Regions from separate parts of the Paenibacillus suaedae genome, predicted to be linked through region 3. Evidence: riboswitches for the same ligand, from Rfam matches in the RefSeq annotation. Region 3 holds a riboswitch; each other region holds the start of a gene.

Region 1 (7,943 bases), on a different contig from region 3:
AATAAGAAAGAGAAGGCTGTGCATGTCACGCCGCAGGGGGCGTTATTTCTAGCCAGAGTCGATAACATTTTGTCTGAAATTGATGAAGCTATTGTAGAAGTTCGTAATTATAACAGCTCCAACATTCATTTTGGCTTGCCGCCAATTATCGGAGCCTATCTGTTCCCTTCCATGTTCGCTTACATAAGGAAGCGGTATCCGCATGTGCAATTTAAAGTAACCGAGTACGGTTCTCGCATTACAACAGAGCTGCTGCAAGAGGGTAAGCTGGATTTAGGCATTATCGGACAGGCAGATCAAGAACCAATCTCCGATCTCCATTCTGTGCTGCTCTATGAGGATCACTTAAACGTGTGTGTGCCTGACACTCACCCACTCGCGACTCGAGAGTCCATATCCATTGCTGAACTCAAGCATGAACATTTTATCGTGCTGACGGAAGCTTATGTACATCATGAACAACTGATGCTCGCTTGTGGAACATACGGATTCAAGCCGAATATTGTATTTGAATCAGATGAAATTCAAACCGTTAAGTCGATGGTAGCCAGTGGGGCAGGCATTTCCCTAATCGTCTCTATGGCGGTCAAAAATATGCCTGGTCTTGTAGCCATACCACTTGAGGATCCGTTGTACTTCTATATTTATTTATGCTGGAAGGAAGGACATCATCTGTCGCAAGACTGCCTCAGCATGATCGAGTGCATGCGCCAGCTCCCACTTCAAGAAGCATAACGCCGAACGGATAAATAACAGAGGACATAACTTCCATTTCGTTACTATAAATAAAATTTATTAGCTTATATGCGGAACGTATTTCCCTTTTCCCCACTAACGTAGCACAATGGTAGCATGGGGCTTGCGGGGCTTATGTTCAGCAGCGAGTCTCCTTGGAATGATAAACAGGGAGCTGATTGTAGTATGCCAGTCGCACTGGACATCAAAGAAGAGTCGTTGCAACTTCATAAGAAGCTGCACGGCAAGATTGAAGTGACTAGCAAAATTGAGGTGACATCCCCAGAGGATCTGAGCCTTGTATATACACCAGGGGTGGCTGAATCATGCCGCCTGATTGCAAATGATGCGAATGCTGCCAACGAGTATACGTCACGTGGCAACATGATTGCCGTTGTGACAGACGGTTCGGCCGTTCTCGGCCTCGGCGACATCGGCCCCTATGCGGCTATGCCGGTCATGGAGGGCAAGTGCATGCTCTTCAAGCAGTTCGGCAATGTCGATGCCTTCCCAATCTGTCTATCCACGCAAAGTGTAGATGAGATCGTGAACATCGTCAAAAATATGGAGCCTACCTTCTCCGGTATTAATCTGGAGGACATATCGGCACCACGCTGCTTCGAAATTGAACGGCGCTTAAAGGAAGAAACGAATATCCCCGTCTTCCATGACGATCAGCATGGCACTGCTATCGTGCTGCTCTCTGCGTTAATCAATGCACTGAAAGTGGTAGATAAGCAGATGGAGGACGTACGCGTTGTCATCAATGGCGCCGGCTCTGCAGGCATTGCCATAGCGAAGCTGCTGTTGAAGGCAGGCATTCAGCATGTTGCCCTAGTGGATCTGAAGGGCGTAGTATGCGAAGGCGAGGAATGGATGAATCCTGCGCAGGCAGACATGGCGAAGGTAACGAATCGCGGACATCTACGCGGTACGCTGACCGATGTTGTACGCGGAGCAGATGTATTCATCGGGGTATCCGCACCGAAGGTGCTGACGCAGGAGCATGTGCGCTCCATGAATGTGAAGCCGATCGTATTTGCAATGGCGAATCCAACGCCGGAGATCTTCCCGGACGAAGCGCTTGCTGCTGGAGCGGCAGTAGTATGTACAGGTCGTTCGGACTTCCCGAACCAAGTGAACAACCTGCTCGCTTTCCCTGGCATCTTCCGCGGCGCACTCGATGTTCGTGCTATAGATATTACGGATGATATGAAGCTGGCGGCAGCCCGCGGTATTGCGGCTATCGTTACCGATGCAGAGCTCAGCCCGACGTATATTATCCCGAACCCGCTCGATAAGCGTGTCGTGCCTAGCGTTGCATCTGCGATTGCTCAGGTTGCGATCGAAACAGGAGTCGCACAGGTGAAGAAGATGCCTGTATATCGCGTCTAAGTCACCTTGTTGTAATGAGTGAACTCATCTCTATAATAATAGAAGGCCGCTGCACCGATCACGAGATCGGAATAGCGGCCTTCTTTAGATGTAAATGATTATGCTAGGCAAGCTGTGCCTTCACTTCTTCTGGCGTACGCTCCCACCACTCAGCATTGTGCGTCATAAGCAGCTCACGCAGCGCTGCCTTGTCTTCTGTATTCAGCTCTTCGACGAGCACGCGGCGCTTCATTGCATAGTCCATCCGATTGACGTGGTCTGCGAGCATCTTCCAGCCGCGCTTTGCCTCCGTGTCGATCAGCATTTCACAAGCAGCCAAGCCGCCGTAGAACGCACCTTCCGCAGAACGATCGACTGCCACCCATACGATCCAGCATTGGCGGCCATTCGGAACATCCTCTTTATTCGTAGAGAACTTAATTCCACGCTCCACCTTACTCTTCGCATGCATCGCGCCTAGATCGATGTACGCCGTTCCTTCATCGATGATGACGGGCGACACGTTGTTCAGATCGATACTACCCGAACCAAATCCTTTATGCTTACCACTGCTCATTACGTTCAATGCCAGCGGCTTCTTTACTTTCTTATCTGAAGATTCCATTTCGTCATGCGCTCCTTCCTTACCACGTACTCAAAATCATTTTCATTTTAGCTAATAATCTGCAAAAAGCCAACATATACATGCTGTAGATGCTTGTCAACGGGAGGTAAAAACGTATGATCCGAAGCAATGTATATCGCCGGCTTCTATTCACTGCCTTGTTCCTAGCCGCCTGCAGCTTCCTCCTCGTTCGGTTCTGGCCGTCTGGATCCGTTCCGTCCCTTGGACCCGAGGTGAACAAGCAGGCGGTTCAGGAACCCATTACGCAGCAAGCCGTGGAGACCCCCAATGCGGAGGTACTGAGTGAGCGTATTGCCGAATACCATATTGAAGTTAAACTGGATGAGTCTACACATACCCTTATCGGCAAGCAAACCGTAACTTGGACCAATCCTGGGAGATCGACTGTCAATGAACTGTTCTTCCACATGTATCCGAACGCTTTCCGTTCGCCCGATACCACCTTCATGAAGGAGTCTGGCGGAAAATTGCGGGAAGACAAGTTCCCTGCGGATGGATATGGCAGCATGACGCTAAAATCGTTATCCACGGTTGACGGTATGTCCCTGATGAACCGGGTACAGTACATTCAGCCAGATGACGGAAACGCGAAGGATGAGACGCTTCTGAAGCTGCGTCTTACCAAGCCAGTACGAAGTCAAGAGAAAGTCACACTTCGCATGGATTTTGAAGTAAAACTGCCGAAAATATTTGCACGTATGGGATACGCCGATAATTTCGTGATGGCTGGCCAATGGTTCCCTAAGATTGCTGCCTATGAAAAGGCAGGGGTACGCGGCCGGGCATCAGAAGGCTGGGATCTGCACCAATATCACGGTAATTCCGAATTTTACTCCAATTACGGCATTTACAGTGTACGCATTCAAGTACCCGACAATTACATCGTAGGCGCTACAGGCTTTCCAACGAAAACCCCTACGATAGCAGACAGAAAGAAATTTTATCAATTCTATGCGGATGATGTTCATGATTTCGCGTGGGCCGCATCTCCAAACTTTGTCTATTTTGAAGAGCCGTTCTCTTCTAGCCAAGTACCAGGGGTTCGTATCAAGTTATATTTAGACCCGAAGCATAAAGATTTGAAGGAGCGTTATTTCTACGCTGCGAAGACGGCTCTGTCCAAGTTCAGCGAATGGTACGGCAAATACCCGTACTCTACCTTGTCCATTATCGTGCCTCCTAAATTGGGCAACGGAGCTGGAGGAATGGAATACCCGACCTTGATTACAGCATTCGGTGCAGAAGATGAGAGTCCAGGTTACGATTTAGAACGTACCGTCGTTCATGAGATTGGACATCAATACTTTTATGGACTTCTCGCCTCAAACGAATTCGAGGAAGCATGGCTCGATGAAGGGTTCACTTCCTATGCAGAAGACAAGCTGATGGAGCAAGAATTCGGAGTACTTCCAAATAACGCAATACAAGCCAGCTACATCACAGATCCGGCTCCACTGAAGCTGAATGCATGGCGCTACAAAAATCAAAATCATTACGCAGAAAATGTGTACATGCGTGCCAAGCTGGTGCTGCTTGCAATCGAGAAGCAGGTCGGGGAAAAAATGATGAGCCGCATTATGAGAACTTATACGCAGAAGTACCGTTTTAAGTACCCAACTACATCAGACTTTCAGCGAGTCGTTGAGCAGGTAACTAACCGCAAGTGGAATGATTTCTTCCAACAATATGTGTACAACGGCATGATGGCAGACTTCGCCGTGGAGAACATTGATTCACGTACGATTGAATCGAATGGGTCTACCCAATATGAAGCGACTGTCCATATCCGCAAGCTCGGTGCCAATTATCCATCCATTCCGATCGTATTCGGGTTCTCGGATGGCACGACGACTCGCAAGGGATGGAATGGAGAGGGAGACCGCATTCAATATACCGTCACCCATAAAGCGCCGCTCAGCTGGGTCATGGTTGATCCTCTATATTCGATTGTCGTTGAGAACAAGCACATCAATAATTATATGCGTGCTCATGTCGATGAACCTGTCCGTACACGAGTTAATTTATCCGTCATCAAGGTAATCGAAGCTGTTACGAACATTTTGGGGTGGTGATAGTGTGAAGGCTTATGTGCGTTCAGGCTGGAATTGGTGCAAAGAGCACATCTATATATGGGTCATTCTATTCTTGTACCAACTGTTATGGGGGTTCTTCCTCTATCGCTTCGTCGATGGAGTGGTAACACCTATCCTGCGCCGTTACCCAGATCCAGCACCTACCGAGATGAGCAGGCAGCTCTTTCTGACCGAAAGCCAGTTCTATCTAATGAAGACGAATGACTATTTCCCTTACTTATGGGCTATCCTCGGATTCGTTGCCGTCCACATGCTGCTTACCCCCTTCATTCACGCGGGTGTATTCCATGCTATGTCACGGCCCAAGCAGCAGGGGCTTGCCTTCTTCCAAGGGATCAAGCTCGCTTGGAAGCCAATGCTTGTCCTCTATCTACTCGAGACACTGCTCATTATCGCACCAGCTATATGGTTCGTTCCTTATGCGGCGCATGCCCTGTCCACATCGGCTTCTCTATCTTCCTTACTCGTGGCAGTGGCACCGTTCGTAATCGCTTGGTTCATTGGCGGCTGGCTTGTTCATCAATTGTTCTTATTCCTTAACTTCGGCGCTGCCTCAGAAACACCATTAATTCGATCTGTGACAGCCGGAACTCGTCGCTTGCTTCCCATTCTAGGATTGTCACTTCTCTTTATTGGTATCACCATTGGCGTAGGCATATTGTCCACAACCGCGGCGGCCGTGTTCACCGGAATTACCGCACTCATTATTCAACAGGCATTGCCTGCCATTATGACTATACTTAAAATGTGGGGATTGTCTGCACGCCACGCTGTCTGGCAGGAAGCAGAGCAACAGATGAAATAATGAGGGTTCTGATTGAACGCAATTTAGTTACAGAGTTACAAAGTTACAAAGGGTTACGATGATATTGAAGCAGCGTAACCTAACAAAATGAATTAAAAAACTTGTCTATCAGCGAAAAAAACGCTGATATGACAAGTTTTTTTCGTGTCAAGGACAAAAAATATTTGTCAAAGGAATTTCCGTCTGTTACAATAAATCTAGATTTATTACAACTTTGTCATGAAAGCGGCACTAACTCTTGCAAAATTGTTACTATCGCACGCAGCAATACATAATCCTAAAACCAGAATGCCGAGTTTCCGGGCGGACCGGAAAGCGGGGGAACCAGTTTTTACGGGTGAATTGATCTTGTAACACAGGGATCATAGGGGTCCTTCAACCGAACCCTCCAGCTAACCTCGCAGGCACGGAAGGAGCTTTCCCTTTGAAGAAGAAGCTAGTTACAGCGGTGCTCGGACTGAGCGTTCTGTTTACTTCGTTCAGTGCAGGCAGCACATTCGCAGCATCCAAAATGGACAACACGATTGAAGGTTTGCTTGGCATTTCGTACAAGTATGGTGGTACAACAACGAAAGGCTTTGACTGCTCCGGATTTACGAAGTACGTGTTCAACAAGTTCGAAATTGATCTTCCTCGCACATCTTCGTCGCAATTTGACTCTGGTGAGAAAGTTAGCAAAGACGAGCTTCGTCCAGGAGACCTGGTCTTCTTTGACACAAGCGGCGGCAACGGTGTATCGCATGTCGGCATTTACGTAGGCAACAACAAATTCGCACACGCTTCGACAAGCAAAGGTACACGCATCGACAGCCTTAGCATGGACTACTATGAGCAGCGCTATGTTGGTGCTCGTCGCGTAATGAGCGAAAATGACTTTTCTTCTATCGCTACAGACAATCAATAGGTTGGAAGTTTCCTGCACTCTTATAATGATATGAACGACTACATAACCCGATGAGAAGCGCCCCGCGCCTTTTCGTCGGGTTGTTTCATGCTATCCCCTTTATCCCCGCTCAACTTCAGCTTCTTTATCCTATGCATCTCTGCATGTCAACGATTCATACTTTTATCTATCTTTACGAAATATTTCTTTTTCAGTTTCAACCATTTTCATCGCCATTAAACAACACAAGGACATGCGCTTGTGCGCATGTCCCGATATCTTGTCTGGATATTCACTATTTTCGCATAGACGCTTCTAATTTACTTGACTGACCCATTCGATTCTTGAAATTTCGCCTTAATCTCTTCTGGTGTGAGCCCATCCACCTCTGCTCGATGCTTTTCTTCCTCGTGCTGAAGCTGAGTCTGACGATCCTCGACATGCTTCCCATTATTGTGATGTTTCTCGTGGAACAGTCGTCCTTTTATGCCTAATTTCTCGCGTAATTCCTGGTGAATTTGCTTATTGCTTTTGCCTTCTGTCGAAATTCCGTGTTTCTTAGCGAGCAATTGAATCTTCTTCTCGCGCAGCTGCTTCATCTCTGCACGAATCTCCTTCATTTGTGCCTGTACTTGTTCTAATTGCTTATCCGTCTCCGTGCTCTGCTGATTCGGCTGTACTACAGCTTGAGATGAAGTGACCACTCGTACAGCAGCTTGCTCTCTGCTCTTATCTGTTGCAGCATCTAGCGCAGTTCTGCTTTGCGCTGCTGCAGGTGAAGCCATCAAGAGAAGCATTAGGCACGTCCACGCTGCTACGGTTGAATTGCGTTTCATAGGTTCCACCTCCTTATGTAAGGGATGGCTATAGTATGTTCGTAATTCCTGAAATGAAACTGAAAATAAGCTAAATATTCACTTAGAGAGAATGAAGCACTTATCCATTTATATTCTGGATGCTAATTGAGCCGACAATTCTCTATCAAGTATCTTCTGCATATATTCCAGCAGCAGTTCTTAATCCAGCCAGCCCTTCTCCCTGGCAGTTCGAATCGCCTCAATGCGCGTACCCGCTCCTACTTTGCTAATCGCATCCGACATATAGTTGCGCACCGTCCCATAGGATAAGAACAATTTGGCGCTAATATCCTGCATGGACAGTCCGTTCTCAGCAAGCAACAGCACTTCCTTCTCCCTCGGGGATAACGGACAAGGGTCTTCCCACGCAGCCAACGTTAATTCGGGACTCATCACCCGCTTGCCTGCATATACCTGGCGAATGGCATCCGACAATTCGTCGCTTGGGCTGTCCTTGAGTAAATAACCGCCTACACTGGATGCCATTGCACGCTGGAGATAGCCTGAGCGAGCAAAGGTCGTCAGCATAATAATCCGACAGTCCAGCCCC
Region 2 (7,943 bases), on a different contig from region 3:
AATAGAAACGATGTGATCGGGCTGTATCCATCTGAGAGGCTCGACGATTTGCTCACTCATCAATTACGAATCATACAGAGCTCAGAGGTGTTCAGCTTCTCCATGGATGCTGTCCTGCTGGCTCGATTCGCTTCCGTGCCAACGCGTGGCCGGATTATGGATCTGTGTACAGGCAATGGGGTAATCCCACTGCTGCTGTCCACACGGACTAATGCGCAAATCGATGGATTGGAAATACAGCCAAGACTTGCGGATATGGCCAGCCGCAGCGTTCGGCTAAATGGCTTGGAAGAGCGAATACGCATTATCGAAGGGGATTTGAAGGCATTTACACCAGATGCAGAGCGTCCCTTTTACGAAATGATTACAGTAAATCCTCCCTATATGCCGTTGACGGCGGGTGATGTGAAAGAGAACGAGCATTATGCGCTAGCTCGCAGTGAGGTCGCCTGCACATTGGAGGATGTGATTCGCACGAGTGCTAAGCTGCTGCGAACGGGCGGGAAGCTTGCCATGGTTCACCGTCCTACCCGATTAACGGATATCATAGCGCTTATGCGGACATATCGATTGGAGCCGAAGCGCATTCGCTTCGTTCATCCACGCGAGGAAGTAGAGGCCAATATGGTACTGATTGAGGCCGCGCGAGACGGCAAGCCGGATGTACGGCTATTGCCGCCGCTTATCGTATATAATGATGGAAATGAATATCGTGAGGAATTAATGGATATCTATTATGGGAAAGCCTCGCAGCTGAAGGATGGGTAATATGCAATTGACGGAACAATATAGCTACCAGCAACAAAACAAGGAAAATGTAGGGGCATTATATCTTGTAGGGACGCCGATTGGAAATCTGGAAGATATGACATTCCGGGCTGTACGCATACTGCGGGAAGCTGATATTATTGCGGCGGAAGATACACGTGAGACAAGGAAGCTGTTGAGTCATTTCGAAATTACAGGGAAGACGCTGTACAGCTATCATGAGCATAACAAGCAGGCAAGCGGACCTGAACTTGTGCGTATCATGGAAGAAGGCAAGCGTATCGCCCTTGTGAGCGACGCCGGGTTACCCGCGATATCAGATCCGGGTGCAGATCTTGTTCAACTGGCTGTAGAAGCGGGCATTCCTGTTATTCCGATTCCTGGACCAAATGCGGCTTTATCTGCCTTAATTGCGTCTGGCCTGCCAACGAATCGTTTCACATTCGTAGGTTTCCTTCCGCGGGAGAAGAAGCATGCAGATGCTGTGCTTGCCTCACTCCGAATGGAAGCGGGAACGCTGTTATTCTATGAGTCACCACATCGTATTGCGAAGACGCTCGATCGGCTTGCTTCCGCATACGGAGACAGCCGCCGGATTACGATTGCCCGCGAACTGACGAAGCGTTACGAACACTTCATCCGGGGTACGGTTGGTGAATGCATTGACTTTGTAAGCGAGAATCCTCCATTAGGAGAATGTTGTATCGTCGTCGAGGGCGCTGATGAGAATGGAACTTCTCAAGATGCGGGACAAGCATGGTGGCAGGAACTGACGGAAGAAGAGCATGTTGCGCATTATGAACGTGAACAGGGAGTATCACGCAAGGATGCAATGAAACTGGCAGCCAAGGATCGTGGTGTATCCAAACGGGATATCTATCAGGCATTGTTATAGAACAAGAATGGATACAATGGATCATAAGCGAAACATGCAGAATATAGAGGGAAAACCCTTGCTGTAAAACAAAAAAAAGACCTCCATGGTTGGGTTCAAAACCATGGAGGCATCAAGGAAGATATAAAAAGGTTAGAATTAACATATGTGATTAGAGCTATTATAACCTATTTTTTTTATTTTGTCACAGGTTGTGGTATTTCTGATATACATTCGTGACAAACAATTTTTCCTTTAAAGTATGTAACGTTCTCTGCATTGCCGCAGAAGATGCATGCTGGCTCATATTTCTTAAGCATGATGCGCTCTCCGTCAACGTAAATTTCTAGCGCATCCTTTTCACCGATACCAAGGGTGCGGCGAAGCTCGATCGGAATGACGACACGACCTAGTTCATCTACTTTACGGACGATACCAGTGGACTTCATCATAGTTCAACGCTCTCCTCTTTGCTTTAGCATGAAATGTCATATTTCGACAAAATTCTTTTTGGCTGATTCTTATCGTACCAACCATTCCCAAATTAGTCAACCTAAAAAATGTATACTTGGCGTGCTAATTTATGGATTTTAGGTTTTTTTTAGCTTATATTAAGCTGTTTTTAACGACGTAGCGTACACTTTTACACTCGTATGGTATTTTTTATGCAAAAATAAACAGAAACAAGAATAAACCAAATCTTTTCGACAATAAGGCAGACTATGTCGAAAAGGTTCGAATCGAAAGGAGTGATTTTCAATGTTATTAGAGGAAAAAGTGTTCAAGGATCCGGTTCACAATTATGTGCATGTTCAAGATCGAACAATTTGGGATTTGATTAACACAAGGGAATTCCAGCGGCTCCGCCGCATTCGCCAATTAGGAACTTCCTATTTAACATTCCATGGGGCAGAGCATAGCCGCTTTTCTCATTCTCTGGGCGTATACGAGATTACTCGGCGGATTATTTCTCAATTTGAACGAAACCAATACGAGGACTGGCCGCAAGAAGAGAGGCTGGTTGCCTTATGTGCTGCACTGCTTCATGATGTGGGCCATGGACCGTTCTCTCATTCCATTGAAGAGGCCTTCGATATGTTTCATGAAGATTGGACATACCGCATTATAATAGAAGATACCGATATCAATCGCGTGCTGAGACAAGTAGACCCCCAGCTCCCAACCAAGGTGGCATCAGTGATTCGCAGGACATATGAGCGGCCGATTGTCGTGAATTTGGTATCCGGCTCCCTTGATGCGGATCGTATGGACTATTTGCTGCGGGATGCATACTTTACCGGTGTTAATTACGGTACATTCGATATTGATCGTATTCTAAGGGTGCTGCGACCGCTTAAGGATCGGATTGTAGTCAAAGAGAGCGGTATGCACGCAGTAGAGCATTACTTGCTAGCTCGATATGAGATGTACTGGCAAGTTTACTTCCATCCGGTAACCCGAAGCTCGGAGATGTTACTTCGCCTGATTTTCAAACGAGCCAAAGAATTATATTTGGGTGGATACACTTTTCAATATTTCCTCTCTCCTCTAGATGCTTTATTTGAAGGAACGATTACGACGGAACAATATATCCAAATGGATGAGGCATTTGTACAGACCGCATTTATGCAGTGGACAAGGGAGAAGGATGAGCGTCTCGTTGACTTGTGCCAACGATTCATGGAGCGTAAACTATATAAATATATTGAAGTTGAACAGATGGATGAAGATTTACAGGGACGATTGCGGGCAGAGTGGTCGCAGATTGGGCTTGATCCGGACTATGAACTTATGTTCGATTCTCCCTTCGATAAGCCCTATGATGTATATCGAAAGGGAGATGCCCGTTCACAGCAACATATTATGCTATGGGGGCGGGATCAGCAAATTGTAGAGCTGTCCAAGAAATCGGATATTGTACGTTCCATTAGCGGCATTCGCCGTGGAAAACACTATATCTATTTCCCAATGGACAAGCTTCTGGAAGTCTCGAATCACCTTACGGAAGATACAAGGCGTATGTTTATACGCCGCAATCATTAGATCGATTTACAAGAAAGAAAAAGGAGCGCATAAACGTGTTATTTGATACACATACGCATTTAGACAGCAGCAATTTTAACGAGGATCGCGATCAGGTTATCGCACGGGCCGTTGAACAAGGGGTGACCCGTATGGTTAACATCGGGTTCAATCGAGAGACGATCCCGACGACGATGGCGTTGGCAGAGAAATATGATTTTATCTATGCAGCCGTGGGCTGGCATCCGGTAGATGCCATAACGATGAAGCCGGAGGATATAGACTGGATCGCCAAGCTAACGGAGCATGAAAAGGTTGTGGCGATTGGCGAGATCGGACTGGACTATCACTGGGATACGTCTCCGAAGGATGTTCAGCACCGTGTATTCCGCGAGCAAATTGGGTTGGCGCGAGAATTGAAGATGCCGATCATTATTCATAATCGTGAAGCGCACGAAGATGTAATCCGCATCTTGCGCGAGGAGAAGGCTCACGAAGTAGGGGGCATCATGCACTCCTTCTCAGGTAGCTGGGAAACAGCGAAGATGTGCCTGGATATGGGCTTCTACCTTTCATTTGGAGGACCTGTTACTTTCAAAAATGCAAAACAGCCGAAAGAAGTACTTGTTAAGGTTCCGAATGATCGATTGCTTGTGGAGACGGATTCCCCCTATTTGACTCCTCATCCGTTCCGAGGCAAGCGCAATGAGTCCGCATATGTTCGTCTTGTTGCAGAGGTTGCAGCAGAGCTGAAAGGTATGGAATTTGAAGAATTTTGCAGAATGACGACTCAAAATGCAATGACATGTTTTGACATCGCATGAAAACGGGCCAAAAACAAGTGAAAAAAAGACATCGGCCATAAAATAAGTGGATTTCATAATGAAAAACGGATTAAGTTACATTTTTTTAACCATTTTTCGCGAAAAACGGAATTGCTACTGTCTTTACAAGAAGATTGCAAACACGATATGATTTCTCACAGATGTTATTACACAATTCAATATTGTTCCAACTAATTCAGTATCGCTTAATCTCCATGAAGTGGAGAGCGGGGGAACCAGAGTGTGAACGACATGACATGAGTACATGTTCAATCACACGGATTAATTCCTTGGGGTGAATTAGGGACGACCGAGCCATGAGCCGGTTGGTTCCGATAGGGCGACTCTCAAGCCCGAACCCGACAGCTAACCTCGTCAGCGTACCGAGAGAGGGTTCCTCGCGTCCTACACTGTTGACGTTTGGGTTTCTATTACGGAAGCCGCGAAAGAGTCTCCTCTTACGAAGGGCTTCTTTTGTTTACTCTCAAACATTCTTTTTTTTGAATAATGAGAATAAAGACGTCATAGGGTGTAAGAAATAGGAGGTGGGAGCAGCCAATACTGAAACGTTGGTACGGAGATTTCGGCATTGTCTTGAACGATTACATGCTCGTTTATGGCAAGTGAAGTCTCTCGTAAACATTCTTGAAATAGTCGCGTCAGATGGAATCATGCAGAGCACTCGACGGCGGGACTATGTAAGGAGGACCGAGAAATGGGACAGATCGTGAACAACGAAACCCATGAACCCCGATCATCCAGCATGTCACTCGCATTGCGATGGAAGCATGAAAATGTGCGTGTTATCACCGTTATTGCAGCTGTAGCAATCGTGATCACATTAATAGCAGTCTTGACTTGGTATAATGTAACGAAGAAGACAGTGGCTGTGCTCGTTGATGGACAAGAGCGTTCAGTCGAAACTCGCCTAGATACGCTTCGCAATGTTTTGGATGAGCATGCGATAGCGCTTGGGGCATACGATGTAGTATCGAAGCCGCTTGATGCAGAAATTGCTGATGGAGATCGAGTTATTATTGAACGCGCTTTGCCTATCCAAATTACAGCGGATGGGAAGAAAGAAACACAATTTACGACGAAGAAGTCGGTGCATGATGCACTGAGTTCGCTGCAAATCCAAGTGAACCCTGAAGATAAGGTATTCCCTTCTAAGCGTGCCTCTATTTCGAAGAACATGGATATTCGCATCGTCCGTGTCAGCAAGAAGATGGAAGAGCGTAAAGTGAAGGTTCCTTATCAAGTGGTGAAGCAGGCAGATGCTACTCTCCTTAAGGGGAAGACCAAGACGGTTCAAGATGGAAAAGAAGGCTTGGTTGTCCAGAAAGTACAGAAAACGTACGAGGATGGTAAGCTCGTATATGCGCAGATGGTCGACAAATCCGTTCATACAAAACAAGTGAATCAAGTGATAGCCTATGGAACGAAGAAGGAACCGGAAGTTGCTGTTCTGTCAGTGAACGCGCAGGAAGACGATTCTGACAATGTTTCCAGTGGCGACAAAGATTTTAACTATAAAAAAGTGCTGAAGAACGTTCAACTGACGGCGTATACGGAATCTGAGGGATCGGCTGGTGCGAAGACGGCATCTGGCGCAATAGTATCAGAAGGTCGTACTATCGCGGTTGATCCGAAGGTCATTCCGCTCGGCTGGTGGGTATATATCGAAGGGATTGGATTCAGACGTGCTGAAGATACAGGTGGCGCGGTCAAGGGGAAAATTATCGATGTATACTTCGACAGCAAGAAGGCGGTCAGCAAATTCGGACGCAAGAAGGGGTACACCGTATACGTGGTTGGCCCAGTCAAGCCGGAATCGAACTAACGCACAAGGTATGCAGCCATGTGTAATTAGGATATAGTAATGAATAATGATTTATGTCATGCTAAGAAGAGGGGACACCCTCTTCTTTTGTTGTTTATTTATGAATGGAGAGCAAGAGAAGGATGCGGAATTAGGAAGCAGCCTTGTGGTGAGAGGAGCAAGCATATTGATACGCGAAGTGATAGTTGTAGAAGGCAAAGATGATACCGTTGCCATTCACCGTGCCGTTGAGGCGGATACAATTGAGACAGGTGGATCGGCGATTAATGATACAACGATAAAACGCATCGCATTGGCCCAAGAGCGCCGAGGGGTTATTATTTTCACGGATCCAGATCATGCGGGGGAGAAAATTCGGAAGACGATAGCAGAACGTGTACCTGGGTGCAAACACGCTTTCCTGCCTAGACATGAGGCGATAGCCAAAGGGGATCTTGGTGTGGAGAATGCAAAGCCAGAAGCGATTCGCCGTGCCTTAGAGCAGGTTCGCTCCGAGATGCCAAGCATGACGTCAGAGCTGACGTGGACGGATCTCGTCGAAGCGGGATTAACGACGCATGCAGGCTCTGCAGAACGCAGACGGCAGTTAGGTGAAATATTGGGCATTGGATACTGCAACGCGAAGCAGATGCTCAAGCGCTGCGGTGTGTTCCAGATCGGACGAGAGGAATTTGAGAACGCCTTGCGGAAGCTGAACCAATTCGAGCAGGAACAATGTGCAGAAGGAGAATAGATGGAATGACGCAGACGAGAATAGATATTGCAACACCGAATCGCACGAAAGACATTATACGCAAGCATGGGTTTTCATTTAAGAAAAGCTTAGGACAGAACTTTCTAATTGATATGAACATTTTGCGCCGTATTGTGGATGCTGCAGAGCTGGATGATGTGACAGGTGCCCTGGAGATTGGGCCTGGGATCGGTGCGCTTACGGAGCAGCTCGCTAAGCGCGCTCGTCGTGTAACAGCAGTCGAGATCGATCAGCGCTTGCTTCCGATATTAGGGGAAGTGCTGGAGCCCTATGAACATGTCCATGTTGTACATGGGGATGTATTGAAGGTGGATTTGCATGAATTGTTCCGCGAACAGTTCCAAGATGTCGAGCGGGTAAGTGTTGTGGCTAACTTGCCGTATTATGTGACGACCCCGATTATGATGAAGCTTCTGGAGGAGCGTCTGCCGCTCAAGAACATCGTCGTCATGATTCAGAAGGAAGTCGCAGAGCGAATGGCAGCGAAGCCAGGAGGCAAGGATTACGGCAGCTTAAGTGTGGCTGTTCAATATTTTGCAGAGCCGGAGCTTGTATGCACCGTACCGCATACGGTGTTCATCCCGCAGCCAAATGTAGAGTCTGCAGTAATCCGTCTACGTGTGAGACAGACTCCATCTGTGCAGGTGAAGGATGAGTCGCTGTTATTCGATGTTGTACAGGCTTCGTTCGCTCAGCGTCGCAAGACGATTTGGAATAACCTAAAGGCTCGCTATGCCAGCAAGTGTGGGACAGACAGGCTGACAGAAGCGCTTGCTTCAGCACATATTGAACCGAGTCGCCGAGGGGAAACACTCTCGATTGAGGAGTTCGCTGCTCTGTCCGATGCGATCGGCCAAG
Region 3 (7,943 bases):
GGTTGAACAGCCATGGTGGAAGCGGATACCTGCCGATCATGCAGGAGAGTATTGGGCAGGATTCTACCCTCCACTGCATTATCGCGATGAGAAGGATACACCGGATCAGAAGCTGCTTGGCTTGGTTGTGCCGATCCGCAATCAGGCAGGGCCCTTGCAGGACAGCAAAATCCTTATTGAAATGAAGGCAGATAAGCTGATCGAACTGTTCCGTATGTTCGAACAGGATACGAAGTCGATTGTGACGGTGCAAAGTGCAAGTGGTCAGACGATCTATCATTCGCCGGGCAATTATACTGCGCAAGAAAATGATATCGTGTGGAAGCAGAACTTGAAAATAAATGATTGGACGATAGAAGCTAGACTGCCCTATGAATATTTTAATCAGCCATCAAGTGTTATCAAGTCTTATACCTTACTTGGTTTAGGCTTGTCAGGCTTTCTCGCTCTTCTGCTCGCCTACTTGTTCTCCACTCGTGTAACGGGCAGGATTAAGCGGATCAAGGAATCGATGAACTCCGCAGGAGCTGGTCGCTTGAAGACCCGAATCCAAGTTCAGGATGAGGATGAGCTGGGGACGCTTGCGAATAGCTTCAATAAGATGATCGGACAGATCGAAGAGCTTGTGAAGGAAATAGCGGCTAAGGAGCAGCTCAAGAAGGAAGCCGAATTGCGAGCATTTCATTATCAGATCAATCCCCATTTATTGTTCAATACGTTGAACTCCATACAGTGGAAGGCTAGGCTGCAGGGCAATGATGATATAAGGAAAATGATCGCTCACTTAACGATCGTGTTAGAAGCCAACTTAGACGTGACGCGTGAACTGGTTCCGATATCGAAAGAGCTGGAGCTTATTGATCATTTTCTGCAAATCCAGCAGGTTCGTTATGAAGGTGAATTTATATATGAGTCAGAAATTGCAACAAGTGCGCTGGCAGCAGTCATCCCGCGTATGAGCTTGCAGCCGCTGTTTGAGAATATCTTTTTCTACGCCTTCGAGGATGGGTATGGCACAATTGCACTCCGCCTAGTAGATACCGGGTCAGAGCTGCATTTAACCTTATCGGACAATGGTAAAGGGATGAGCGAAGAGCGTCGAATCTCTCTGCTGCAAGCTCCGAAAGACCACAATCAGAGACATGGTCTCGGGATGTACAATGTGGATCAGAAGTTCAAGCTGCACTTTGGTTCCGAATATGGATTAAGCATCGAATCCCAGTTAGGAAGCGGTACAACGATTGCGATACGCTGGCCCAAAAAGGAGGAGGAATCCGATGACAGACAACCCTATTAAAGTACTAATCGCGGATGATGAGAGCATTGTTCGCAGAGGCTTGATGGCAACGGTAAATTGGAGCAGATTCAACATGGTAGTCGTAGCCGATGCCCCAAATGGTCAGAAGGCATGGGAAGCATTCCTTCTCCATGAGCCGGAGGTTGTCATTACAGATATCGTGATGCCGGAGATGGATGGAATCGAACTCGCCAAGCGAGTGAAGGAAAAGTCGCCGCATACTCGGGTCTTGCTGCTGAGCTGTCATCGAGATTTCGAATATGCACAAAAGGGAATGATGCTTGGGGCTTCCGGCTATTTGTTGAAAACGGCTTTCGAAGATGAGGAACTGGATTATTATCTTCAAAAGTTCGGGGAGGAGCTGGCTGGGAATTCGGAGCCTCCTCCAGCGGTTCGCACTGCAAATTCTAACGAAGAGGATGCACAGTGGAATGCGGCGTTCTATGCCTGGTTATGCGGCTTCCGCAACAACTTCCAAGGCGAGCTGAAGCTGCGCTGGGAGACGCAATGGTATTGGTTGAATGAACCTCATGAGATTATATTGGTTAAAATATTCGACAGTTCCGAGCAATCGCTCCCTGCCGTTATCAAATCATCCAACCGTGAAGGGGAGTACTGGAAGTATCTTGGCGATAAGCTGCTGCAAGAAACGGAAGGCCCGTGCGCCTATATTCCCTGCGGTGTAGAACGATGTTTCTATTTCTATCGTCCTACAGCTCGCCTGAAGGTGGAACGGCTGTTGAAAGAGAGCAAAGCATCTTGTCCGCAGCTGCATTGGAGCAGTCGTGGCCCGTTAAAGGGCATGGACGGCTGGCTGGAGGCGGTTCAGGAGCTGCACCGAGCGGCGGAGTTGGAGCGCAAATTTGAGCTGCGAGTCAATTCATGGCCGGAAACGGTGATGCGATCGGTGCTCTTGGTAGCAGAGAATGTGAGTGAGCCTTGGTCCGTCAGTGATGTAGCACATCGAGTTGGATTGAGTCGAAGTCATTTCAGTACTTTATTTAAGAAGGTAACAGGAGAGAATTTTGTCTCCTTCTTATACCGTATGCGGCTTAAGACAGCGCAGGATTTGCTTCTGAATACAACGATGACGCTGCAGGATATCGCAGAACGGATCGGCATGGTGGATGGAAAATATGTTAGCAAATGGTTCAAACGCTGCTGTGGAATGACACCGAGTCAATACCGAAGCGGACAAAAGGGAGAACATTTTGCTCAAAAATGACGAAGGGCGTACGATATTACGCCCTTTCACCGAACAAAATCACCCCATATTCGGAACAATTCGCCGTTTTGAAAACGCTTTATTGTCTTTAAAGTGAAGGTATGTTTGAGATGCAACCATTTGGGGGGAATGAGCAAGATGAAGAGAACGTCAAGATTGGTTATTCTGTTAACGGTCTTTGCACTGATGCTTGCTGGCTGTGGTGGAGGATCTGGAGAACAAGGTTCCTCCTCCGGGGAAGACAAGGGGAAACAAACCGTTTTGCGTTTTGCAACATGGGATACTGGAGAGAAGCTGAAGGTTCAAGAAAATATCGCGAGAGCGTTCGAAAAATCTCATCAAGGCGTCAAAGTACAAATTGAACCTTATGCAGACGGCTTCGATCAGAAGCTGGCAGCATCGTTCGGTGCGAGCAATCCGCCGGATGTGATGTTGATGTGGGATTTCCCAACATACCATTCGAACTTGGAGCCGCTGGATGCCTTTACGGAGAAAGATGCAAGCCTGAAATTAGACGATATATACGATGGCTTGTTCAATTATGTGAAGGTAGATGGCAAGACGTATGGTATGCCTGCGGGCTTCACGACACGGGCTATGTATTACAACAAGAAAGTGTTCGACGCAATGGGAGTCCCATATCCGAAAGATGGCTGGACGTGGGATGACTTCAAGGATATTGCAACGAAGCTGACAGATAAATCGAAGAAGCAGTATGGATTCGGTGTCCGTGCTGAGAACGACCCGTATGACCTGCAAGGATTCATCTGGAGTAATGGGGGCAGCTTCATCAGCGAAGACGGCAAGACGATTGAAGGTATTATGAACGGGCCGGATACGGTAGCGGCTGTTCAAATGTTCGGGAATATGGTGAAGGACGGATACGGAGTCCTCGTAGGAGGAAAAACGCAGCTTGGCGGTAACGACATCTTCAAAGCTGGTAAAATCGGAATGTGGGAGAGCGGTGTATGGCCGCTAGACGGGTTTAAGGAAGCGAAGGTTGATTTCGGTACTGTTGAAATGCCAGCGTTCCCTGGCAAGCCTGTGAAGGGCGTAATTTCGGTAAGTGCTGTATCGATTGCGAAGCAATCGAAGCAGAAGGATCTGGCATGGGAGTTCGTGAAGTTCTTCATTTCGGAAGAAGCCGTTAAGATGAAGAGCGATGCTGACCTGCCGATACGTAAGAGCGTCGTGCAAGAAATGAAGCTGGATACATCCGAGCTGTATGCACCGTTCTATCGCATGCTGGAGCGTTCCGACAACACGCCAGCCTTCTTGCTTAACAGCAACTGGAACCAGATGAACCGTCACCTGTCTACTGCAGTTGATTCAGTCATGCTGGGTGAAGATGCACAGAAAGCGCTAGATACGGCAGTAAAGGAAGCGAAAAAATTTATTGAGAAGAAATAAGTAATAATGAGAAATAAACGGGGCCGTTCCTTCGATGAGGCGCATTACGTACATGCGTCCTTCGATATGAACGGCCCTTGGCTTTTCAAAATGATAGGGTATGGAGATATGCTCATGTACTCGTTCTATTACTGTACGAACAAATGGATTCAACTGTAATCAATGGTGTTAATGTTTATGTCCATGTCGTGATCGCTCTAGCGTGATCTTGGTTGCGATGAATCTTCGCGAGCGCATATACAATCCCAATTGGAGAAAGGAGGTACACAAGACCGATTAGGAGACCGACTATTGTTCCATCAAGCATGAATGACAGGGACATTAAGAAGTTGTCGAGCATAAGGTGAGCGAACATGGCCGTCCACCAGCCATGCTTCAGCATAATGAACAGGAAGAACATGCCGATAAACAGGAGCTCTACCGGCCGAGAGTAGTACGGATAGATTGGATAGGTGACATGTCCGAACGCCCATACAAGGGTAGGGATAATCCCGGCTAACCATGGGTTGCGGAACAATCGGTTCAGCAGTCCAACCCCGAACAAACGATATATCCCTTCCTCCGAAATAGCTGCAACCCAAGCTAGAAGAGGGAACAGTGGTGCAATTCGCAGGTTGAGCGGTGATTGTGAGGCATCGGTCGATGACCACGCATGAAACCCTGATTCCAAAATGAAAAATATAACCGTTTGCATGCCGAGCAATACGCCTGTGTACGCGATTCCGATCCATAATGCTTGTATGAGCTTGCCGCCAAATGCGCGATCACTCCATGTAGGCAGTACATCTCTGTACACAGACAGCTCCCATGCTCGCTTTCCCGCATGGAGAGAGAAGTATAGGATAACGCCTTGAATTACTGTAATTGCGCCTTGAATGGCAAAGGACAGCCCCATATTCACCCCGTCCACAGGGGTACGGAGTTCCAGAGCGAAGAGACCCGGAAGCACGTTCCATAGATGCAGCAGAGAAATTCCGCATGAGACGGCAGTAAGGGCGAACAATGTCTTCGATCCGAACTTCAGGCCATGACGGTAGACGATGCAAGCGATCAGTGAACATGCACTTAGTAGGATTGTCATCCACATATAGCCGATATTGTAAATGGACGATGCAGTCTTCGTTTGATGCAGTTCTTCAGCTAGATAGCTGTTCGGGATAACCCAGTAGGGCTTCAGCATGACAATGCGATCTTGGGAGAAGACGGCCTTCACGTTCAATGCGGCTTCACCAAGTCGTGCTTCAGGCACGTTATACTCTACCGTGTCTAGCTCCGCCGATGATGCGATTAGTTTTAATTGGGTAGGATTCCATCCCATGTGCTTCAAGAGTGTATCAGCAAGCTTCTTGCGGTTCACTGGATCCAAGGCAGTCTCCGCATCTTCTGCTGACGCCATATCCACATGATTTCCCGTAACCCCGCTAATGTAGGAGGTGATAGGAGGCTTTTCCTCCCATTCGAATCCAATAATACGACCGCTTGTCATGTGAACGTCAATGCGCATGACACCGGATTTTCCAGCCCGATTCATATTCAATAATACCTGAAAAGTATCATAGGGACTGGATGATTCCCATTTCTGAAATGAAGCGGTCAGCTTCTCCTTGCTCATGTAGCCGGAAACCGTTGATTGACTGCGATAAATGACGGTTGGAGCAGTATCTTCTTCAGGTGTAATTGAAATATGGAACTGTTTTAAGTCCTGTACAAATGTGAGTGCCTTTTGCGCTGCTTTCTCTTTGGTTAAGAGGGATTGGCTGGCTGCTGATTCCATCATGGCTTCTGTCTGCTGAAAGGGAATGAATACCTGAACAATGAGGAATAATAGAAATCCGGCCACAGAAGAAAGAAGAAGCGGCTTGGATACATAGGACATGTTGGAACCTCCATTCCATCACACATTTAGCGTATGGTTGCTTATTTGTTCATTTTATCCACTTCAACTTTGTAAAGTCCAGCAGAGAAAATGAAGAAACACCTAGCGAAAATGAGTGTTTTGAATACAATTGAAGAAAATGGGGGATTGTAAGCGCTATTTCTTCAAGTTTTTCGTCTTATTCTGGTTAATTTGTTCATTCCTTGACTTTGTATGCTGCAGGGGAAACGTATATAATCTCGTTATGAATTGCATACAAGCCGAGTTTCGTGAATGAACGAAAGCGGGGGACCCGATAAATGGGGTGAATATCGCAGTTGTGGATGCATAGAATCCACTTGCGATTAGGGCAGCCTGAACGTGCCCGAATCCGACAGCTAACCTCGTAGGCATGTACGTCAGGATACCAGCGATAGCATTGGATTTCCAGTGCTTTTTTTCGTGGGGAAAAAAAGAGGTGACTCCCGTGGAGGGAACAAAAAAGGCCATTCGATTCAATCTGACACCACCGCGAATTCTGGTTGTAGGGTTTGCAGCAATTGTATTATTGGGCGCATTTCTACTCATGCTTCCGATATCAAATGCGGATGGGATTCCGCTGCCATTCCTCGATGCATTGTTCACGTCAACGTCAGCAACTTGTGTGACGGGGCTCATTGTGGTGGATACGGGCACTCATTTTACCGTATTTGGGCAGGTGGTCATCATGCTGCTTATTCAAATTGGTGGGCTTGGATTCATGACAATGGCAACGCTGTTTGCATTAGCACTGAAGAAGAAGATATCGCTGAAGGAAAGGCTTATATTGCAAGAAGCGCTTAATCAGGGCAGCATGGAAGGCATCGTGCGCCTTATCCGTAAAGTGATCTTGTTTGCGGTATGTATCGAGGGGACGGCAGCTGTACTGTTCTCCGTGCGATGGGCATTTGATCTTCCGCTAGGCAAGGCCATTTATTTCGGTATCTTCCATGCTGTTTCTTTTTTCAATAACGCAGGCTTTGATTTATTCGGCTCTGTCAGTGGGCCGTTTTCGAGCTTAACCAGCTATGTCGGAGACCCTATTATTAACCTGGTATCGATGCTGCTTATTATCCTTGGCGGGATTGGATTTATCGTCTTGTCCGATTTGGTGGAATATAAGCGTACTCGCAAGTTGTCTCTGCATACGAAGATCGTGTTAACGATGACGGGATTGCTCATTGTAATCGGAACGGTCGTTATATTTATATTTGAATTTACCAATACACGCACGTTAGGCAGTTTGAATGGTTGGGAGAAGTTCTGGGCATCCCTGTTCCAATCTGTCAGCCCGCGTACCGCTGGAGCGAATACGATTGACATCGGAGCCATGCGCCAAGCCTCGCAATTTTTTATGGTTCTTTTGATGTTCATCGGGGCATCACCAGGATCCACTGGTGGTGGTATTAAGACGACGACGTTCGCCATTCTCATTGGAGCTGTATTTGCTATGATTCGCGGGAAAGAAGATATCGTCATTTACCGGTACCGACTCGCCAAGGATCGTATCTTCAAAGCAGTTACGCTGACGTTGCTGTCATTGTTCTTGGTCATTATCGTATCGATGATATTGTCGACAACAGAAGATCATAGCTTCCTGATGATATTATTCGATACAACATCGGCCTTCGGAACGGTAGGGTTATCAATGGGATTGACGGCGGATTTATCAGATATCGGAAAAGTGCTGCTGAGCCTGACGATGTTTGCAGGCCGTCTAGGTCCATTAACGTTGGCTTATGCATTAGGCCCGAAAAATGAGCGGGAATTATACCGACACCCAGAAGGAAAAATAACGATAGGATAAGCAAGTTAGATTGTAACGGACGAAGGAGTATACAGGGATATGGAGTTGCAGCAGTTTGCAGTGATCGGGATGGGCCGTTTCGGTTCAAGTCTCGCGAAGGAGCTGGTCAAGCTCGGACATCAGGTGCTAGGCATTGATAAAGATGAGGAAGTAATTGGGGATGTTATGGGCTTCGTAACCCATGCAGTTGTAGCGGACGCATCAGATGAAGAGGTGCTGCGCTCACTCGGCATACGTAACTTCGATTGCGCGATCGTAGCCATTGGTGACGATATTCAGACGAGCATTCTGGTCAGTATTCAGATGAAGG
Region 4 (7,943 bases), on a different contig from region 3:
TATCGTATTAGACTTATTCAATCTATCACTCACGATTCAATCTTCCCTTCTGCACCAAGGATTTGAAAATCGATCATGCTATTTTCGTACATGTACGATATCGCCTCGTTCCACACTCTACCCTTCGACGAATGAGGTGGAATTTCCTGTATATTAGCCGCTTCTAGTTGTTCTGACACGGTACATAATTGATGCATTGAACATAATGTGTTCCCATCAGTGTCATCGTGCGTACAATGTCTATGAATCATTATGCAGGGTTTAGAATTGCTGGTGGGCTAAGCGTAATCCGTTTACCATCATCACTGTCGAGAAGCGAACTCACGATATTTAGAATGCGATAATGATCAATCCAACTAGAATGATAATTTTCACGGAGAAGATGGCAACGTTTCCACCCTTCACGCATATGATAAATATAAATATTTTTGCATCGGGGAAAGTTTTTGTTGCCCAACAAACATAGTTGACCTATACTAATGAAGTAGCATGAACGGAACAATTCCGCTTTTTTTTGGGACAAATCTTGCACTAGGCAAACTTTTTAGGACATGGTGAAATCAGGAGAGTGAATCAAATGCATTCAAATGTCGTAACGCTATACAGTGCTGGCACAGGCCAGCATGTACGGTTGAATCGAATCGAAGTTCAAGGAGTACTACGGAGAAGATTGCTTGATCTCGGTTTTGTTCCAGGCAATGTGATCGAAGTGCTGCAGCGCAGTCCGCTCGGCGATCCGATCGCATTCCGAGTCAATAATACAACGATAGCGCTTCGCAAGGAAGAAAGCATACTCATGTATGGCGAAATAGTTGGGAGTGATGATCAATGACAGAACAATATACGGTTGCCTTAGCCGGCAATCCAAATACCGGTAAAAGCACCTTATTCAATTCCCTTACAGGAATGCGGCAGCATACGGGAAACTGGGCGGGAAAAACCGTCCTAACAGCAGAAGGCCACTTCAATCATGAAGGTACTACCTATAAAATGGTCGACCTGCCAGGTACGTATTCGCTCTATTCCAATTCCGCCGACGAGGAAGCCGCTCGGGATTATATTATTTTTGAGAAACCCGATGTGACACTCGTCGTATTGGACGCGACATCACTGGAACGTAATTTGAACTTGGCACTGCAAGTGATGGAAATGACCAACCGCGTTGTTGTCTGTATTAACTTGATGGACGAGGCGAAGCGGCTCGGTGTTAAGATCGACATTGATGCGATTGAGAAGAAGCTTGGTGTACCCGCAGTGGCGATCTCTGCACGACACCGTACTGGGATTGATCAAATGATGGAGAAAATTAGGGGCGTAGCTTCCGGCAAGATTGTACCTGCCCCGCTGCTCGTGCAATATAGCGAGGATATAGAAGAGAAAATCGCAGCACTAGAACCGATCATTCGGGAGAAGCTTGGCACATCATTTCCAACAAGATGGATTGCACTTCGTCTGCTTGACGGTGATGAGAGCTTGATCAATTCGATGAGATCCAGATGGAACTCGCCGGTCGCAGATACCGTGAAGGGAGTTGTTTCATATGGCCACACCGCTTGCCACTAATTCAGAATCATTGGACTCCTTATTGTCCAGAGCACGCACTCTTGCAAGCGGAGAAGCAATTCGGGACGGAATTGTAACGGATATTTATCGTACGACGCGTGATATATGCAGTGCAGCCGTTGTCTATGAAGACAAGAAGAAATTAAAAAGCACATACCGGTTAGACAAGATTCTAACCTCTCCGATCTGGGGCTTTCCGATCATGCTCGCCATCTTGGGTGTTGTATTTTGGTTGACGATTGCTGGAGCGAATGTTCCGTCGGAAATGATATTTTCCTTCTTCGAAGTGATTGAAGGGTACTTAAACACGGCATTTGAAGCAATGAATGCTCCTGCTTGGTTGCATGGCATTCTTGTACTCGGCTTATATCGCGGTACATCATGGGTAATCAGTGTCATGCTGCCGCCAATGGCTATTTTCTTCCCTATTTTCGCGTTACTTGAGAATTTCGGGTATCTGCCTCGAGTTGCATTCAACATGGATCGTCTATTCAAAAAGTCAGGCGGACACGGAAAACAAGCCTTGACGATGTCAATGGGCTTCGGATGCAATGCAGCAGCGATCTTGTCTACACGGATTATCGAATCGCCACGAGAACGCATGCTAGCGATATTAACGAATAACTTCGTACCATGCAACGGCAGATGGCCGACCCTGATTCTGTTGTCATCTCTGTTCATGGCAGCAGGTGTAGCAAGCGGGATGCAGACGATCGTAACGGCAGCTATCGTGATGGGTATGGTTATGATTGGGATTGTTGTCACCTTGACCGTATCTTGGGTCATGTCCAAAACAGCACTGCGCGGTGTGCCCACACATTATACGCTTGAACTTCCACCGTACCGCAGACCGCAAGTCTGGAAGACGATTTTATTGTCGTCACGTGACAAATCCCTTAACGTATTGACTCGCGCTGTCGTTATTGCGGCACCGGCCGGCGTTCTGACTTGGATTCTTGGCAACGTATTTGTCGGTGGCGACAGCGTATTGAATCATATGGCTTCGTTCTTCGATCCATTCGCCCATGCTATTGGCTTAGATGGATTCATCGTTATGGCATTCCTGCTCGGCTTGCCTGCGAACGAGGTTGTCCTACCTATCTTGCTAATGGGCTACTTGTCCTCTGGGGCAATGGTTGATGCAGATGGAATGGAGAACATCAAGGATATCTTCCTGCAGCATGGGTGGACGTGGTTGACTGCATTGAACATGATGCTGTTCTCCTTGCTCCACTACCCTTGCGGAACGACATTATTCAACATTTATAAAGAAACGAAGAGTGCAAAATGGACAATATTATCTGCCGTTATTCCGCTTGGAATCGCTATAGCTGTCACCTTCGCCACGGCTCAGCTCGCTAGAGCCTTCGGTTGGGTATAAAGTTATCGCCCACCCCCTTAACGATTATGTTCAGGGGGTTTCTTATTCATTCCCTCCTTACTTGCTAACTATACCGTATTGCTAGAAACCATGATTTCGTTCGTTACTACCATTCGTCTACATATACATTTCTTTCCTATCATGTTAAAATGATCATCTCATTCTTTTTATGATTATTCATTAGCGAATACAAATACCTAAACATCTTTAATGGGGGGATTCATTTCATGGACAAGCAGCAGCTGCGCTCAATTATGGATCATCAATATGAGCTACCAACAGAAATCGAACAATATGAAGCCGTACAACAAGTAGTCAGCCTACTTGGCTCTACAGATCCTGAATTGAGGGATGATCTTGCATACGGGATATTATATGAATGGCTTATTACACAAAAAATCCTGACCGCTGGACAACTAACAGAGCTTCTTCATCAGACGTTATCAGACCAAATGCTTTTCAAAGGAATTGGGACTGCTGAGAACGATTCGGTCTTCCAACGTACATTCTCCGCCCTCTTACTCGCACTGCTTCTGAAGCGTGATGAACAACAGCCTTATATAAGCAAGCCTTTATATGAACACATTGCGAAGCGAGTTGTTGATTATTGCATGCAGGAGAACGATTATCGCGATTATGTAGAAGTTAAAGGATGGGCTCATGCTCCAGCTCACATCGCAGATGTCATGGCTGCTTGTGTACGCAGTCCACACATTGGCCCAGAGGAATGCAAGAAGCTTCTCAGTGCCATTGAGCACATGCTTCTTCATGCGAATCATATCTTGCGAACAGAGGAAGATGAACGCATGGCGACAGCCGTCTTGTCAATGCTTGAGCTTAATAAGTTGTCGTTCACGTCCTATTGCGCGTGGCTTATGCAGGTTGAGCTGCCCAATGAAGACAAAGTGATTTATCGCTGTAGACGCATAAATGTTAAAAATTTTGCTCGATCTGTATGGATGCGTGCAGCAATGAGAGAATTCATCGTTCCAACAACAGAATGGCACAATTGGTATAACATTGAAAAGAAACTGAATCCGGTCTTCAACAGAGACATATAAGATCAACTTCATTTCTGTTAATTTCCTCGTTATTCTCTTGTAGAGCGCCTGATTAAATACAAAAAAAAGAACCTGCATTTACCTGCAGGTTCTTGATGTGATATCTACATACTTAACTCGTTAGCCTGTGAATGATTGTACCCACACACCATTGTAGTATGCAACACCGATGGAAGTGAAGCTGGAGTTCAGGATGTTCTTACGGTGTCCATCGCTGTTCATCCACGCGTTCATTACTTCTTGCGGATTACGTTGGCCTTTGGCAATGTTCTCGCCAGCAGTATTGAAATTGACACCTTGTGCTCTCATCAGATCGAATGGGGAGCCAAGTGTTGGAGATTGATGGTCAAAGTAGTTGTTATCATTCATATCTTTCGCCTTGATCATCGCAACTTTGTTCAATTGTGCATCGGATTTCAATGGCTGCAAACCAGCATTCGCACGTTCTTGGTTCACCAAATCGATAACTTGGCTAGCGAAGTCACTGTTCGCATTGTTGTTGTCTTGTGGCGCAGTTGGTTTATTGTCACCAGGTGTTGCTGGTTTTTCAGCTTCTGGCTTGTTTACTTCTGGTTTGTTAACCTCAGGCTTTTCAACTTCAGGTTTCTCGATTTCTGGCTTCTCTACCTCAGGTTTCTCAACTTCAGGTTTGTTTGCTTCTGGCTTTTCAACTTCTGGTTTATTTACTTCCGGCTTGTCCACCTCTGGCTTTTGAACGGGAGGCGGAACGATTGGCTTATTCCCAATTTCTTTTTGAATGGCTTCCATCCATTTGGACAAGATTTGCTTCAATTCCGAGTTATCTTGGAATACTTTATCAAAGTCCATATTCATACCCAGGTTTGAACAATTCGAGTTCATCATTGGATTCGGCTGTTGCACTGGGCTAACGGGTGCTGCCATAGCAGAGTTCACCGCCATAACCGGTGCCAATGCAATCGCACTTGTAATTACAACTTTCTTAAATGTCTTCTTCATCCTGTACATCTCTCCCTTTGCAGCCTGCGAGGTTAGCTGTCGGGTTCGGGTTAAAGTGGACTCCCCTGTCGCTACACGACTTCACCCCAATGAATCGGTTCCCCCGCGCTCTGACGAGCTTCGGCTTGTTTTGTGGTACGTTTCCGATCCTAACACGGATAATACAGGAGATCATTTCAAATATATTGTAATTAATTATAATATCTTCCAAACGAAAAGAACCGGAGTATGCTAGACTGCACTCCGGTTCTACTTTTCTAGTATTCCATTTGGTCGGAAATTGTTCTATTCCTAATTCGCTCGCTTCTTACTTGATCACTTGGGACAACGCTGTGAAAATCACACCAAGCGCATAGGCACCAGCATCAGGATAGCCAAGACTCCGTTCGCCAACCGCCCCCGCTCTTCCCATACGAGCTACAATTGTCTCTGTATACTTTGCACCTTGAACAGCAGCCTCTGCCGCTTTCACAGAAGCAGTCTTCACATCATCGCCCTCAGACGCACTCTGTACCCACGCATCTGCAAATGGAGCCAACGCATCGACAAGTGTCTTATCCCCAACTACAGCTCCTCTTCCAAATGAGCGCTCGCCCGTGTCTTGAATGCCTTTAACAACTGCTTGCATCATTTGTGCAAATTCAGAAACGGTCAATTCTACGCGTTCGCCCGCGAACTTGCTGGCTGCACGGAATGCTGAACCCCAGATTGGGCCAGAAGCGCCGCCGCAATGCTCCATAATAACTAACGAGCAAGCATGGAGGAAGCTGCCCATGTTATCTGAATGATGTGCAATGATGTCATGCCATTCTCTTTTCAATTGCTTGAAGCCCTTCGCCACACTCATACCGAAGTCGCCATCACCTGCATGTGAATCCAACTCGCAGAATGGAACTTCATTTTCAATAATGATTTCGCTCATCTTGTCTGTTAGATAGATCAGGTTATTAACCGTGAACACATTATGTTCGACCTTCGAGAAGGCCTCGTCCGTCTCTACTGTAAAAGATACCTCGTGGCTCGCAGTTCCTGCTTCGGACATCTCCTCAGGATGGATTGGTTCAAATGAACCACTCACCTGCAGCGCTGGCGTATTGCAGCTTGCTTCGAGGTAATGCTTAAGCTGTTCATCCAAGCGGATAACCGACACCGACGCACCAGCCATATCGATACTTGTCATGTAGTTGCCTACGAATACTTTAACAAGAGTAATTTGTTGCGCATGAATCTCCCGAACTACAGCGTTCGCCAGCAAGTACAATTCTTGCAGCGGGGAACCGCCAAATCCGTTAATCAGCACGGCTAACTCCTGCTTAGAGCCTGCTGTAATCTTCATGTCACGGAACAAATCCGCAACCATTTTCTTCGCCAGTTCGTTAGCAGAAGCGATCTTCTCTCGGCGAATGCCAGGCTCCCCATGAATTCCTACGCCGTACTCGATCTCATCGTCATTCAACTGGAACGTTGGTGTTCCTTTTGCTGGAACTGTGCATGAGGTAAGCGCGAATCCAATACTTCTTGTGTTGTCGATCGCGTGCTGAGCAATCGCCTTCACTTCTGCAAGCTCCAAGCCCTCTTCAGCGGCCGCACCTGCAATTTTATGAACGAGCACTGTCCCTGCAACACCTCTGCGGCCAACCGTGTATAGACTGTCCTCTACAGCTATATCGTCGTCCACTTTGACATAATCGACCTGAATTCCGTCTTCTTTGGCTAGATGCGACGCATTTTTGAAGTTCATAATGTCGCCACTGTAGTTCTTAATAATGAGCAGCGTTCCCTTCTTGCTTGCAGAGGCCTTTAACGCTTGATAAATTTGAATTTGTGATGGGGATGCAAATACATCACCGCATACGGCTACATCGAGCATGCCTTGTCCAACAAATCCAGCGTGAGCTGGTTCATGACCGCTTCCTCCGCCACTGATCAACGTAACCTTGTTCTCATTCACGATTTTTTTCTTGACAATCTTGTATTTGCTGATGAACTCCAGTTCCGGATGTGCAAGCACCATACCGTTACACATTTCCCGAACCAATGTTTCCGGTTGATTCAATATTTTTTTCATTCCTTACACGTCCTTCTGGCCTTTAAATTGTTGACCCATCATATCAGCCACTCGAATCGCCGATACGACCATCTCTTCTGTGACTGGGAACGGCATGGAGTGGATAGATTCTTCAGGGATGCACGCCTTCTGTGCAACTGCCTGTAATTCCTCGTTCGTAACACTTGTTACACCGAGATCAGCTAAGCATACCGGAAGACCAATGCTTACGCAGAATTCCAATACCTCGTTCATTTCTGCTGCGCTTGCATTCTCAAGGACAAGCTGCACCAATGTTGTAAAGGCTACCTTCTCGCCATGCATATAAAAGTGAGTGCCTTCAAGTGAAGTTAATCCATTGTGGATGGCATGAGCTGCCGCCAATCCGCCGCTCTCGAACCCTAATCCAGACAACAGAATATTCGTTTCTACAATGTTCTCCAGTGCAGACGTTACCAAGTTCGCATCGCAAGCCATCTTCGCCTTCGCACCGTCTTCAAGCAATGTTTCGTAGCACAACTTCGCAAGTGCGAGTGCTGCTTTCGTACCTTTGGCAGGTGCTACTCCTCCCATTGCACCACAAGGCAGTCCTGCATTTACATTCGAATAAGAGCTTGCTGTTGCACGTGCTTCGAAGTAAGTGGAGAGCGCATCTCCCATGCCTGCTACGAGGAAGCGCGTTGGCGCATTCGCAATGACAGTCGTATCAATCATGACCACACTAGGACTTTGCTTGAAATAAGCATAATCGTCAAATTCCCCTTCAGGCGTGTACATGACCGCGGAATGGCTAGTTGGCGCATCAGTTGCTGCAATAGTTGGAACGATAATGAGCGCTTCCCCTTCTGCCACACATTTGGCTGTATCAATCGCTTTGCCACCGCCAAGTCCAATTGTACATGAGCAATTATGC

What was found. Region 3 has a riboswitch for cyclic di-AMP ahead of RQP50_RS25575 (TrkH family potassium uptake protein). Riboswitches for the same ligand answer to the same signal wherever they lie in the genome.
Region 1: another riboswitch for cyclic di-AMP. It lies ahead of RQP50_RS28015 (C40 family peptidase); the one in region 3 lies ahead of RQP50_RS25575 (TrkH family potassium uptake protein).
Region 2: another riboswitch for cyclic di-AMP. It lies ahead of RQP50_RS28680 (3D domain-containing protein); the one in region 3 lies ahead of RQP50_RS25575 (TrkH family potassium uptake protein).
Region 4: another riboswitch for cyclic di-AMP. It lies ahead of RQP50_RS22660 (CAP domain-containing protein); the one in region 3 lies ahead of RQP50_RS25575 (TrkH family potassium uptake protein).

What each region holds. Positions count from the first base shown of each region.
Region 1 is NZ_JAVYAA010000011.1:48,882-56,824, reverse strand. Features, by position in the region: gene RQP50_RS28040 (LysR family transcriptional regulator) at 1-735, shown strand, start outside; gene RQP50_RS28035 (NAD(P)-dependent malic enzyme) at 922-2,130, shown strand; gene RQP50_RS28030 (YwhD family protein) at 2,234-2,734, opposite strand; gene RQP50_RS28025 (M1 family metallopeptidase) at 2,851-4,827, shown strand; gene RQP50_RS28020 (hypothetical protein) at 4,832-5,653, shown strand; cyclic di-AMP (ydaO/yuaA leader) riboswitch at 5,933-6,074, shown strand; gene RQP50_RS28015 (C40 family peptidase) at 6,078-6,557, shown strand; gene RQP50_RS28010 (serine protease) at 6,857-7,372, opposite strand; gene RQP50_RS28005 (response regulator transcription factor) at 7,553-7,943, opposite strand, start outside.
Region 2 is NZ_JAVYAA010000013.1:7,024-14,966, forward strand. Features, by position in the region: gene RQP50_RS28655 (tRNA1(Val) (adenine(37)-N6)-methyltransferase) at 1-768, shown strand, start outside; gene rsmI (16S rRNA (cytidine(1402)-2'-O)-methyltransferase) at 770-1,663, shown strand; gene RQP50_RS28665 (AbrB/MazE/SpoVT family DNA-binding domain-containing protein) at 1,840-2,094, opposite strand; gene RQP50_RS28670 (HD domain-containing protein) at 2,402-3,685, shown strand; gene RQP50_RS28675 (TatD family hydrolase) at 3,721-4,488, shown strand; cyclic di-AMP (ydaO/yuaA leader) riboswitch at 4,682-4,885, shown strand; gene RQP50_RS28680 (3D domain-containing protein) at 5,204-6,331, shown strand; gene rnmV (ribonuclease M5) at 6,498-7,064, shown strand; gene rsmA (16S rRNA (adenine(1518)-N(6)/adenine(1519)-N(6))-dimethyltransferase RsmA) at 7,070-7,943, shown strand, end outside.
Region 3 is NZ_JAVYAA010000008.1:139,341-147,283, forward strand. Features, by position in the region: gene RQP50_RS25550 (cache domain-containing sensor histidine kinase) at 1-1,297, shown strand, start outside; gene RQP50_RS25555 (response regulator transcription factor) at 1,278-2,522, shown strand; gene RQP50_RS25560 (ABC transporter substrate-binding protein) at 2,661-3,932, shown strand; gene RQP50_RS25565 (hypothetical protein) at 3,939-4,091, shown strand; gene RQP50_RS25570 (CPBP family intramembrane glutamic endopeptidase) at 4,108-5,808, opposite strand; cyclic di-AMP (ydaO/yuaA leader) riboswitch at 6,057-6,215, shown strand; gene RQP50_RS25575 (TrkH family potassium uptake protein) at 6,275-7,633, shown strand; gene RQP50_RS25580 (potassium channel family protein) at 7,673-7,943, shown strand, end outside.
Region 4 is NZ_JAVYAA010000006.1:281,879-289,821, forward strand. Features, by position in the region: gene RQP50_RS22635 (NAD(P)H-dependent flavin oxidoreductase) at 1-33, opposite strand, end outside; gene RQP50_RS22640 (FeoA family protein) at 578-832, shown strand; gene RQP50_RS22645 (FeoB small GTPase domain-containing protein) at 829-1,563, shown strand; gene RQP50_RS22650 (nucleoside recognition domain-containing protein) at 1,541-2,944, shown strand; gene RQP50_RS22655 (DUF2785 domain-containing protein) at 3,172-4,005, shown strand; gene RQP50_RS22660 (CAP domain-containing protein) at 4,126-4,983, opposite strand; cyclic di-AMP (ydaO/yuaA leader) riboswitch at 4,990-5,119, opposite strand; gene dhaK (dihydroxyacetone kinase subunit DhaK) at 5,291-7,051, opposite strand; gene RQP50_RS22670 (glycerol dehydrogenase) at 7,055-7,943, opposite strand, start outside.